2 regions of the Pseudoalteromonas sp. SR45-6 genome follow, and region 2 is predicted to be linked to the other one. Evidence: predicted binding sites of a transcription regulator. Region 2 holds the regulator's gene; the other holds the start of a gene.

Evidence for each region. Region 2 encodes sigma-54, which starts transcription at its own class of promoters, with help from an activator protein. Its sites were predicted from a motif close to GTTGGCACGNNNNTNGNNT; they were not measured.
Region 1: a site for sigma-54 is predicted at 3,579-3,597, ahead of H5158_RS03260 (YggN family protein). Genes of this name have one in related genera too.

What each region holds. Positions count from the first base shown of each region.
Region 1 is NZ_JACJDM010000004.1:77,083-82,299, reverse strand. It holds gene H5158_RS03275 (diacylglycerol kinase family protein) at 1-71, shown strand, start outside; gene H5158_RS03270 (DMT family transporter) at 145-1,080, opposite strand; gene H5158_RS03265 (PLP-dependent aminotransferase family protein) at 1,197-2,639, shown strand; gene H5158_RS03260 (YggN family protein) at 2,723-3,520, opposite strand; gene H5158_RS03255 (PA3496 family putative envelope integrity protein) at 3,928-4,116, shown strand; gene H5158_RS03250 (glutathione peroxidase) at 4,166-4,657, opposite strand; gene H5158_RS03245 (LysR family transcriptional regulator) at 4,753-5,217, opposite strand, start outside.
Region 2 is NZ_JACJDM010000049.1:11,371-16,587, reverse strand. It holds gene rapZ (RNase adapter RapZ) at 1-376, opposite strand, end outside; gene ptsN (PTS IIA-like nitrogen regulatory protein PtsN) at 397-849, opposite strand; gene hpf (ribosome hibernation promoting factor) at 854-1,141, opposite strand; gene H5158_RS17660 (RNA polymerase factor sigma-54) at 1,170-2,666, opposite strand; gene lptB (LPS export ABC transporter ATP-binding protein) at 2,733-3,458, opposite strand; gene lptA (lipopolysaccharide transport periplasmic protein LptA) at 3,455-3,988, opposite strand; gene lptC (LPS export ABC transporter periplasmic protein LptC) at 3,978-4,532, opposite strand; gene kdsC (3-deoxy-manno-octulosonate-8-phosphatase KdsC) at 4,529-5,080, opposite strand; gene H5158_RS17635 (KpsF/GutQ family sugar-phosphate isomerase) at 5,080-5,217, opposite strand, start outside.

The sequences.
Region 1 (5,217 bases), on a different contig from region 2:
TAGGCGTTACCCCAGCGGTGGTGACTATTCATCCGCTCGCGTTGCGTTTTTGTATGCCCAATGCTAAATGACGAGTAATATGTTAGTAATAAAAAAGCGCCTAACAAGTAGGCGCTTTTGGCGTTAGTTGCGTATATACGCATTCTAACTGGGGATGGAGCGTTTATTAGCAAATGATGCTTTATTAGACTCAATAAACGCTTTAATTCTTTTTGTTGGAGTCAGGACAATAGCATTACCAAGCAGTACTAAACTAAAGCCGATAAACGTATTGGCTTGCCAACTAAAACCTTCAAATAATGTACTTAAAGTCACTGCAACTAATGGAAATAACACAATCACATAGCTGGCACGTTCTGGGCCGATATTTTTTAGTAGTGCAAAGTAACATGCAAATGCAATAACCGTCCCAAACACCGATAAATAAACTAATGAATACCAGTAGCTTGCTGGGGCCGACAGGCTAAAATCGGCACCGCTGATGATTACATATACAAATAAACCAATAGCGCTGTATAACATGCCCCATGCATTGCCCTGCATGACGCCAATACGTTGTTGAGAGTTACGCACGCTGATCATATTCCCTAATGAAGCCACAAAGGTGCCAGCTAAGGCAAGTAGCAAACCGACCAACGCCCCATTACTCAAGTCGAACTGCTGTAATTGTGGCCAAAACAGACTGATGATGCCTAATACCCCTATCAATGCACCCGTATAAATACGTTTAGCGATGGGTTTACCAAAAAATAATCGGGTATTTACAATGTTCATTAATAACAACATTGAAAAGGCGATTGATGCCATGGCTGACGTTAAATAATGTTGTGCCCAGTAAAGTACTAAGTAATTAAGGCCAAAGTTACACAGTGCTAGTAATACGAAAAAGCCATGATCGCGACGACTATAATTCATCGGTAATTTTTTAATATTCACCCATACCCACATTAGAATTGCAGCCAAACTAAAGCGATAAAATAGTGAAACTTCAACGGCGATATCGCCAAGTTGAAATTCGATTGCGAGCCAGGTAGAGCCCCAAATTAAAACGGTTAGTGCATAAAGCACGATACTTTTCATGGCCTTGGTCCATTATGTCGATTAAGTGTTTATTTTAAGATACTTCTGTATACTTAACATACACAGAAAACTATAAATGCAACCTATACAGATTGTACGGCTTTAAGGTGTCTACTATGTCGCTGGTGATCAGCAAAACCAACCATGACTTTTTATATCAGCAAGTAATGCAGCTGGTGCGTGAGCTGAGTGAGCAGGGGACGCTATTACCAGGCGAAAAACTCCCCTCATTACGTAAAATGGCCACTAAGCTTAATGTCAGTATTCCGACGGTGAAATTGGCTTACCAATCACTTGAGGCACAAGGTTTGGTTGAAGCACGAGAAAAGTCAGGCTATTTTTTAAAAACGGCACACACCCAGTTAGCACGGCCAAAGCGGGTTAAACTCAATCGTGAGCCAGTTTCGGTCAACATGCAGGTATTAATTGAGCAAGTGTATGATGCAATTCATCAAGCCGATGTCGTACCGTTTGGCATTGCTAATCCTGTTGCTGCCGCTCCAACTGATAAAATGCTAAGTCGTACGATGCGCCGGGTTATGTCGATTGCCGGCAGTCGCGCCATAAATTATGGTGCGATGGATGGTTTTGCACCATTGAAAAAGCAGTTAATCCATCGTTATTTAGATTTTGGCATTGGTGTTGACTCGCAAGAACTTGTGATCACCAACGGTGCTCAAGAAGCACTGGCGATCGCGCTAAAATGTGTCACTAAAGTAGGTGATGTGGTGGCGATCGAGTCACCTTGTTATTTTGGTATCATTGAATTGATCGAAAGCCTGGGCCTCAAGGCGCTCGAGATCCCGCTGTGTCCTGATGATGGGATCTGGCTTGATGATCTGAGCCTGGCTTTACATGATCACGATATTAAAGCCTGTGTGTTCTCTACTTCGATCAATAATCCTGTGGGTAGTTTTATGCCTGATCATAAGCGTAAACAATTAGTAGAGTTATTGGAATCTCAAGATGTGATGCTAATTGAAGATGATGTGTATGGTGATTTACATTTTACCCCACAGCGTGGTACACCCGCTCAGGCTTACTCAACAAAAGGGTTGGTATTAACCTGTGCATCGTTTTCTAAAACTGCGGCGCCGAGTTATCGTGTTGGCTGGTTGATTGCCGGAAAGTTTGCTGCCAAAGCGCGTCGCTATAAGCGTGCATTGAGTTGTTCTACTTCATTGATCAATCAATGGACGTTATATGAATTTATAGTCAGTGGTGATTATGATCGTAATATAAAACTACTGCGACAGCGTCTACGTTCTAATAAAGAACGAATGATCTGGTGTTTACAACAGGCCTTTCCGAGTACCGCTAGGATCAGCGATCCGCAAGGCGGATGTGTGATCTGGATTGATTTAGGTGCGGCTTACGATAGTGTAAAACTATTTCAACTGGCATTAGAAAGTGGCATTAGCATTACTCCGGGCTATATTTTTTCAGCCACTAATAAATATCGCAGTTGTATTCGATTAAGTTATGGTTTGCCATGGGGTGAAAAAATTGAACAAGCTATTATAAAGCTAGGTGAGTTAGTGCATTTAGCGAAGAAATAGCATGGCATAAAAAAGCAGCACCTTTAAAAAAGAGTGCTGCTAAAGGGATATCAAACTTTTAGCGTTTAGAACCTGAGTTCAAGCTAGTTATTTTGTTTATAACTAAATAATTGGTAGTCTTTCAATTCTGGGACTAGTTTAACTAATTGTTGCTCTTGATCAGCAATGGTTGAAAAATTACCGCACAGTGCATCAGCGCGTTTTTCAAGTTGGTTAGCTTGTTGCTCAACTTTGGCTTCAATTTCAGCCCCCATATTTTCCATGCGTTGTTCAAAGGCTTGCATATCGCCACCAGAGCCCATTAGTTCTGAACCTACAGCCATTAAAATACTACCCATCGATTGCATCATCGCAGCTTGTACAGCGCTTTCTATTTGCTCATCAAATTGGCTTTCAAAGTTTTCGCCAAACTGGCTAAAGCTTTGTTGGCCCATTACAAAAGCGCCTTGTTGGTAAAAGGTGTTTTGTACTTCTACCTGAATATCAGCCATTAATTCATTAATGCTATCTAGGCCATCGATATTAAATGCATTGGCGACTTCTTCAATGGCGACCCCGGCAATTTTAACGCCTTCAAGAGCAATGTTCGCGACTTCTGGTAATTGGCTACGCAGACTGTCTGAATAATTACTGATCGCTTGGTGTTGTTGACTGTTGAGTGCCAAAGTTTGGCCATCAATCATTAACTCGCCACTATTTATAAAAGTCATAGTGTGGTTATCAGCTGTAAAAATTTCTAATTCATTTGGCTTAATACGCACATCATTTTTAAATTCAACGTCACATGTGTCGCCGCTAAAAGAAATATTCGTCTCATTGTCATTGTGTGCCATTGCCCCTGTGGCAATGAATAAAGAACTTATTAATAGTAATTTTTTCATTTTTATTTCCTGCTAATTTGTTGATTATGACCAGTACGCATTTAACGTATTTAATACTTATCAAGTTTAATGCCAATAATTATTGGCATTTAAAAACAATGGGTTAATTGTTTTTTGCCCTTTTTTAATTGCAGTTAAATGTTATAAAAAAGCCATTTTTTAGTCATTTTGACTAATTTGCATTAATGCATAAAAGATACTTATCGTTTCGATAAAAAACTCTCACTTTCCAGAACTCAAATTTAGCGCTATTTATTCACAATATCGACATAACACTATTTTAGAATTGCGTTATGGCTTTATTTTGGTGCTTTTTCATACGATGAAATAGTGCTGAACATTTTTAATTTACCAATGATAGTGATAAAAAATCCTTAATTGGTCTCAAACACTTTATGGAGTGGGTTGTGGGTAAGACATTTAGTTACGATGCGCTAGATGACGATTTTGTTGAAGACGAGTACGAAATGGTCGGGCGTAATCAACACGACAAGAATAAGCAAAAGGTTAAGAAAAAGTTGGAAGACTACCTTGAGCAAAAACGCTTGCGTAAAAACTTGGGCGATGATGACTTAGATGAGTATTTAAACGACTAAGAGATAATTTAAATAAAGAGGCAATTTGCCTCTTTATTGCTTTTAGAGTTTAGATATTACTGCTTTTAAGGGCTTTGATAATAGCACCTTCGATTTGTTGCGGTTTGGTAAATGGTGCAAAGCGTTTAATTGCCTCGCCGTCGCGGCCAACTAAAAACTTAGTGAAATTCCATTTTATTTTGCGGGTTAAAAATCCAGGTAAGGCTGATTTTAAATGCCTGAATACGGGGTGGGCGTTTTCGCCATTAACATCAATTTTGCTCATCATCACAAAATCAACACCGTAGTTAATTAAACAACCTTGCGCTATTTCTTTTGCGCCGCCAGGCTCTTGTTTGCCGAATTGATTGCACGGAAAACCAATAATTACTAACCCTTGATCAGCGTATTTTGCATGTAATTGTTGTAAACCTTCGTACTGTGGAGTGAAGCCACATTTACTGGCAGTGTTGACAATTAACACAACTTTGCCTGCGAAATCTGAAAAATCAATGCTTTGGCCTTGCAGATTGCTGGCTGAAAGTTGATAGAAGTCGTTCATGTTGCTCTCTTGTTATTGTTGTTTGTTAAATTCTATCCTGAGTTGTGACAGACATACAGCTTAAATTATCATCATATTGCATAGACCATTTTATTTTAACTTGCATGATTAAAGCTTGTGAGTAAATGTTCAATCAATAATCGCACTCTGTACGGCATTAAATCTTTACGTGGATACACTAACCAAGAGGCATTGTCTGTTACCTGAAACTCATCAAGTAAGGTAATTAGTTGCCCGTTTTCAATATACTTATCAACAATATCAGTGGCTAAATGGGCAATGCCCAAGCCTGCTAATGTCGCAGATAATAGTGCGCGCGGATGGTTACTGCGCCAGTTGCCGGCAACTTTTACCTCTTTAATATCGCCGGCAAAATTAAATCGCCAACGTTTCCCCATGGCAATTAAGCAATTATGAGCGGTTAATTGTTGAGGCGTAGTTGGGGTTGGGTGATGTGCTAAATATTCTGGACTGGCAACGAGAGTCATGATTCGCGGGCTAAGTGGTCGTGCAATTAAGTTAGAGTCTTGCATGCGGCCAAAACGGATCGCTAAATCAAA
Region 2 (5,217 bases):
ATACATCAAGTAATACTTTTTCTTGCTTGATGGCTAAATCCAGTGGCAAAGAGTCCAAAGATAATGGATGTAAGCGCCGAGTTTCAGAAAAACGTTTGATCAGGGTTTGATCATCACTGTCTAAATAAAATAGCGTCGGATTTGCAAAACCAGGCAAGTATTCAAGAATATCGTTAAATTCTTCCTGCTCTTTCGGTAAATTACGGACATCAATACTGACGGCAATTTTGTCATAATTATCAGAGACACTGCGCACTAATGAAGGTAATAAGTTTACCGGAATATTATCTACACAATAATAGCCAAGATCTTCTACTACACGCAGAGCAACAGATTTACCTGAGCCAGAACGCCCACTGATGATGATTAACTCCATGTAAATTCTCCTTCATTTGGCTACGATTGCGCAGCAATTACGTGATACAAATCTTGGTCTGTTTTTGCGCTACGTAGTTGTTTACAAAAATCTTTGTCGTTGAGTTTATCAGCAATTGTGGCTAACGTCTTCAAATGAAGTTGGCTATCACCATCTGGCACGATGAGAGCTACAAATATATCAACTGGGCGATTATCTATCGCATCAAAATCAATCGGTGATTCACTCACTATAATTATTGCTAGCGGGTTTTCAACACCACTCATACGGCCATGAGGAATAGCAATACCACGACCAATACCCGTACTACCTAGTTTTTCTCTCGACAGTAGTGCGTTGAGGATTTCTTGTTGTGATAGCTGAGGAAGTTGTTCATGAGCCAATTGGCTGATAAATTCAATGATCCGTTTTTTGCTATTAAAAAGGACCGCAGCTTTACTGCAGTCCTGGCAAATAAGTGAGCTTAATTTCATAGTGTTAGTGTCGAGCGTGCTTCTCTTTGTGTTTAATTACCTGACGGTCAAGTTTGTCGATTAGTCCGTCAATGGCTGCATACATGTCTTGGTGCTCAGTTGAGGCAAATAATTCAGCGCCACTGACATGTAATGTGGCTTCTGCTTTTTGGCTTAGCTTTTCTACATCAAGAATGACATGGACATTATTGATATGATCAAAATGCCTTTCAAGCTTGGCAAACTTATTGTTTACATAGTCTCTTAATGAATCAGTAATTTCTACATGACGACCAGTTAAATTTAGTTGCATAAGCATTTTCCTCTTGTGATTTTACGCCTTAAATCAAACTTTTACGTTGATTTGACGGTGGAATAGCCAGTGACTCGCGGTATTTTGCAATAGTCCGTCTAGCTACTTTGATACCTTGCTCTGCCAATATATCTGCAATTTTACTATCACTCAATGGTTTCGCTGAGTTTTCTGCACTGATCAATTTTCTGATCAATGCTCGAATGGCTGTCGATGAGCATTCGCCGCCGTTCTCAGTACTTACATGGCTCGAGAAAAAATATTTTAACTCAAATATACCACGAGGGGTATGCATGTATTTTTGGGTGGTTACACGAGAAATTGTTGATTCGTGCATCTCAACCATTTCGGCAACGTCGTTTAGTACCATAGGGCGCATGGCCTCAGGGCCATGCTCAAAGAATCCTTGCTGCTGTTTAACAATGCAGTTGGTTACTTTGAGTAACGTCTCGTTACGACTTTCTAGGCTTTTAATAAACCATTTAGCTTCTTGCAAATGCGAGCGTATAAATTGGCTGTCAGTGCTTGATTTTACAGAGCGTGACATCGCCGCATATTGGCTGTTCACTCTAATTTTTGGCATGCTGTCTGGATTGAGTTCAACCACCCAGCGACCTTTAATTTTTTTCACCGAAACGTCAGGAATAACATACTCTGATTCTTCGCGTACTATGGTATCCGCAGGCTTTGGGTTAAGGCTGTGGATCAGTGTCATTACTTCTTTTAGTTCATCTTCTTTAAGCTTAGTCTTTTTCATCAAAGTGCGATAGTCACGACTAGCTAATAAATCGATATGATCAGTTAAAATCATTTTTGTCTCGCTAATCCAAGGAGTTGCAGGATCAAATTGATTTAATTGAATACATAAACATTCTTGTAGGCTGCGCGCAGCAATACCAACAGGGTCAAACAACTGAATGCGTTTTAACACTGCTTGCACTTCGTCGAGTTCGATTTCTTCTTCGTTATTACCTTGATTTAAGCTCTCTGCAATGTCTTCGCAGCTCAAGGTTAAAATACCTGAATCGTCAACGGCTTCAACAATCGCAATGGCAATGGCTTCATCGGTTGGACTAAAAGGTGTGAGTTGTAATTGCCACATTAGATATTCGTGCAAGGTTTCAGTTGAGGCACCTTGATAAATTGACTCATCTTCAGGCATTGGCCCAGATGACGTATTTGGCGCAGCACTCATGTATTCGTCCCAGGTGACGTCCATAGCCATTTCGTCACTTAAGGTCTCTTTACTTAATGCTTCGCTACTTTCTTGTTCATATTCGCTTGGCTTGTCGTCTGCTGATGCGCTAACGGTTAAGTCATCGTTATCTTGTTTTTGTTCGTTTTTACCAGCCGTGTCGTCTGAATATTCATGTTCTTCTAGCTCTAACAATGGATTGCTGTCGAGCGCTTCTTGAATTTCTTGCTGGAGATCCAATGTACTGAGTTGCAATAAGCGAATTGCTTGTTGCAGCTGTGGTGTCATTGTAAGTTGCTGGCCCATGCGCAGCTGGAGTGATTGCCTCATGTATCTCTAACAATCCTTTTATTGTTATCATCGTTAAGTCTAGCAGATACTTAGCCGAGCGTGGCTTTATAGCCTAAATTGCTCGCCCAGGTAAACATCGCGGACTGTTTGGTCGGCGAGTACATGCTCAGGGGTACCTGATGCAATTAACTCCCCATGAGAAACTATGTAGGCTTTTTCACAAACATCAAGGGTTTCTCGTACATTGTGGTCGGTAATAAGCACGCCAATACCACGGTTTTTAAGGTGTTCAATAATCTTCTTTATATCTAACACTGAAATAGGATCAACGCCAGCAAAAGGCTCATCAAGTAAGATAAATTTTGGGTTTGCGGCTAAAGCGCGTGCAATTTCAACTCGACGACGTTCACCGCCAGATAATGCCATACCTTGGCTGTCGCGGATATGTTGAATGCTAAACTCATCAAGTAAGCTGTCGAGCGCTTCTTCTCTGGCTTGTTTATTCAGCTCTTTACGAGTTTCTAAAATAGCCATCAGGTTTTGATAAACAGTTAATTTACGGAAGATGGATGATTCTTGTGGCAGGTAGCCAATCCCTAACCGTGCGCGACTGTGCATTGGCAGTAAGGTGATGTCATTATCATCAATACTGATTTTACCTTTGTCGCTTGGAACTAAACCCACAATCATATAAAAGGTGGTGGTTTTACCAGCGCCATTAGGACCCAATAAGCCAACAATGCTGCCTGCGCTAACTTCTAAACCCACGCTTTTTACAACTTGGCGACCTTTATAGCTTTTTGCTAGAAATTCAGCTTTTAATGTACTCATGGCTGCCCTTTAGATTCGTCTTTTTTACTGTCTACTGGTACCAAAATGGTGTGCACACGATCGCTTGAGCTTGCGCCTTTTTCAGCACTGATCAGTTGCTGGTCCATATCATAGGTAATGCTTCTGGCATTGATTTTTTGACCTGCCTGAGTGACTTGTGCATTGCCAACCAAGGTTAAATAGCGCTTAGCGACATCGTAACGGACTTCATCAGCACTGGCACTCATTACTGTGCCATCAGTTTGTTTTTCTTCAAAGTAAGCCGGACTGCCAGTTGCGACAAGTAGTTGTTTGTTATCGCCTAAATCTTCGCGCTTATGGACTTCAAGTCGATCCGCTTTGATACGGCGGTTACCATGAATGATTTCAACATTTTTTTCAAAAATACCGATATTATCTTTCAGTTGGGCAAGCTGCGTGTCAGCACTGATAGAGACTTGATCTGCAGGTGGTGTCGTATTTTCAGCAAAGCTTGCAAAAGCAATGAATAAGCTTGGTATAACAAGCAAGTGAGCAAATTTATTGGTCATAATATATGGTTCGCGTATGGTTAATTAGTTCTACCACTTCGGCTTTTAAGTCGGCATGGAGACCGCGCCCAGTGATTTTTAAATTTGGTCCGATTAATTCAACTGGTTGTTCTGAACTCATGGTTTGTAGTTCAATATCAACCTGAATATTATCTGCGTTTATATGTTCAATCATGGCATTATTGGTCAGGTTTTTAGCAACCACATTACCTTCTAAAATTAATTGATGATTTTCATATAAGGTGGCTTCATCGGCATTAATTTGCCACGTCTGCTGTTGATTATAGAGTGTAAAAATAGGTTGTTCAAAGTAAGTGAACCCTAACTGTTGATAGAGTTCCATTTTTGCAGCTGTTACTTTGTGGCTAATTTTACCTTGTTCATCAAATGCGGTTTGTTTTAATGCCACCGCAGTATAATCAGGTTTTGCTATTATATCTTCTTGGTGTTGTTTTATGGCGGTACTTTGATAAAAATACGGATACCACAGCCATACCATGCAGCCGACAAATAATACGCATAATATTAAACGCGCACTATTCATGAGCTCGTGCCTTCGCTGGTTAATGATTTACCATTTTCGAGCATTAATAAATCAGTGAGTTCACGCACCGCCCCAAAGCCACCAGGTAGCATGGTTGTATAATGTGAAATGCGTTTGATTAGTGGATGCGCATCATTTACTGCCACCGCAAAACCAACCAATTCCATTACCGGCAAGTCAGGTCCGTCATCGCCTATGTAAGCGATTTGTTCATCGCTTAACTGCAATTTATCCTTGAGCTGTTGATAAGCTTGCAACTTGTTTTCTTGGCCTTGGTAAATATGCGGTACTGTCAGGCTAGTCATCCGTTGCTGAACTATCTGTGAATGACGACCGGTGATCACGGCAACTTCAAAACCGCTATTGATCAGTGCTTTGATACCAAAGCCATCTTTAGTATTAAACGCTTTGAGTTCTTCACCTTGGTTACCAAGATAAATACGACCATCTGAAAACACCCCATCGATATCACAGATCAGGAGTTTGATTTTTTGTGCTCGCTCGCGAGCATCATCTGAAAGTGGCTGATATAAGTCAGCAAACTGCATTATAAAACTCCTGCTTTGAGCAAATCTTGCATATTAAGAGCACCAATAGGGTGGTGTTTATCATCAACTACAATTAAGCCATTGATACGCTTATTCTCCATGATATTGAGTGCCTCGGCGGCAAGCATATCAGCAGT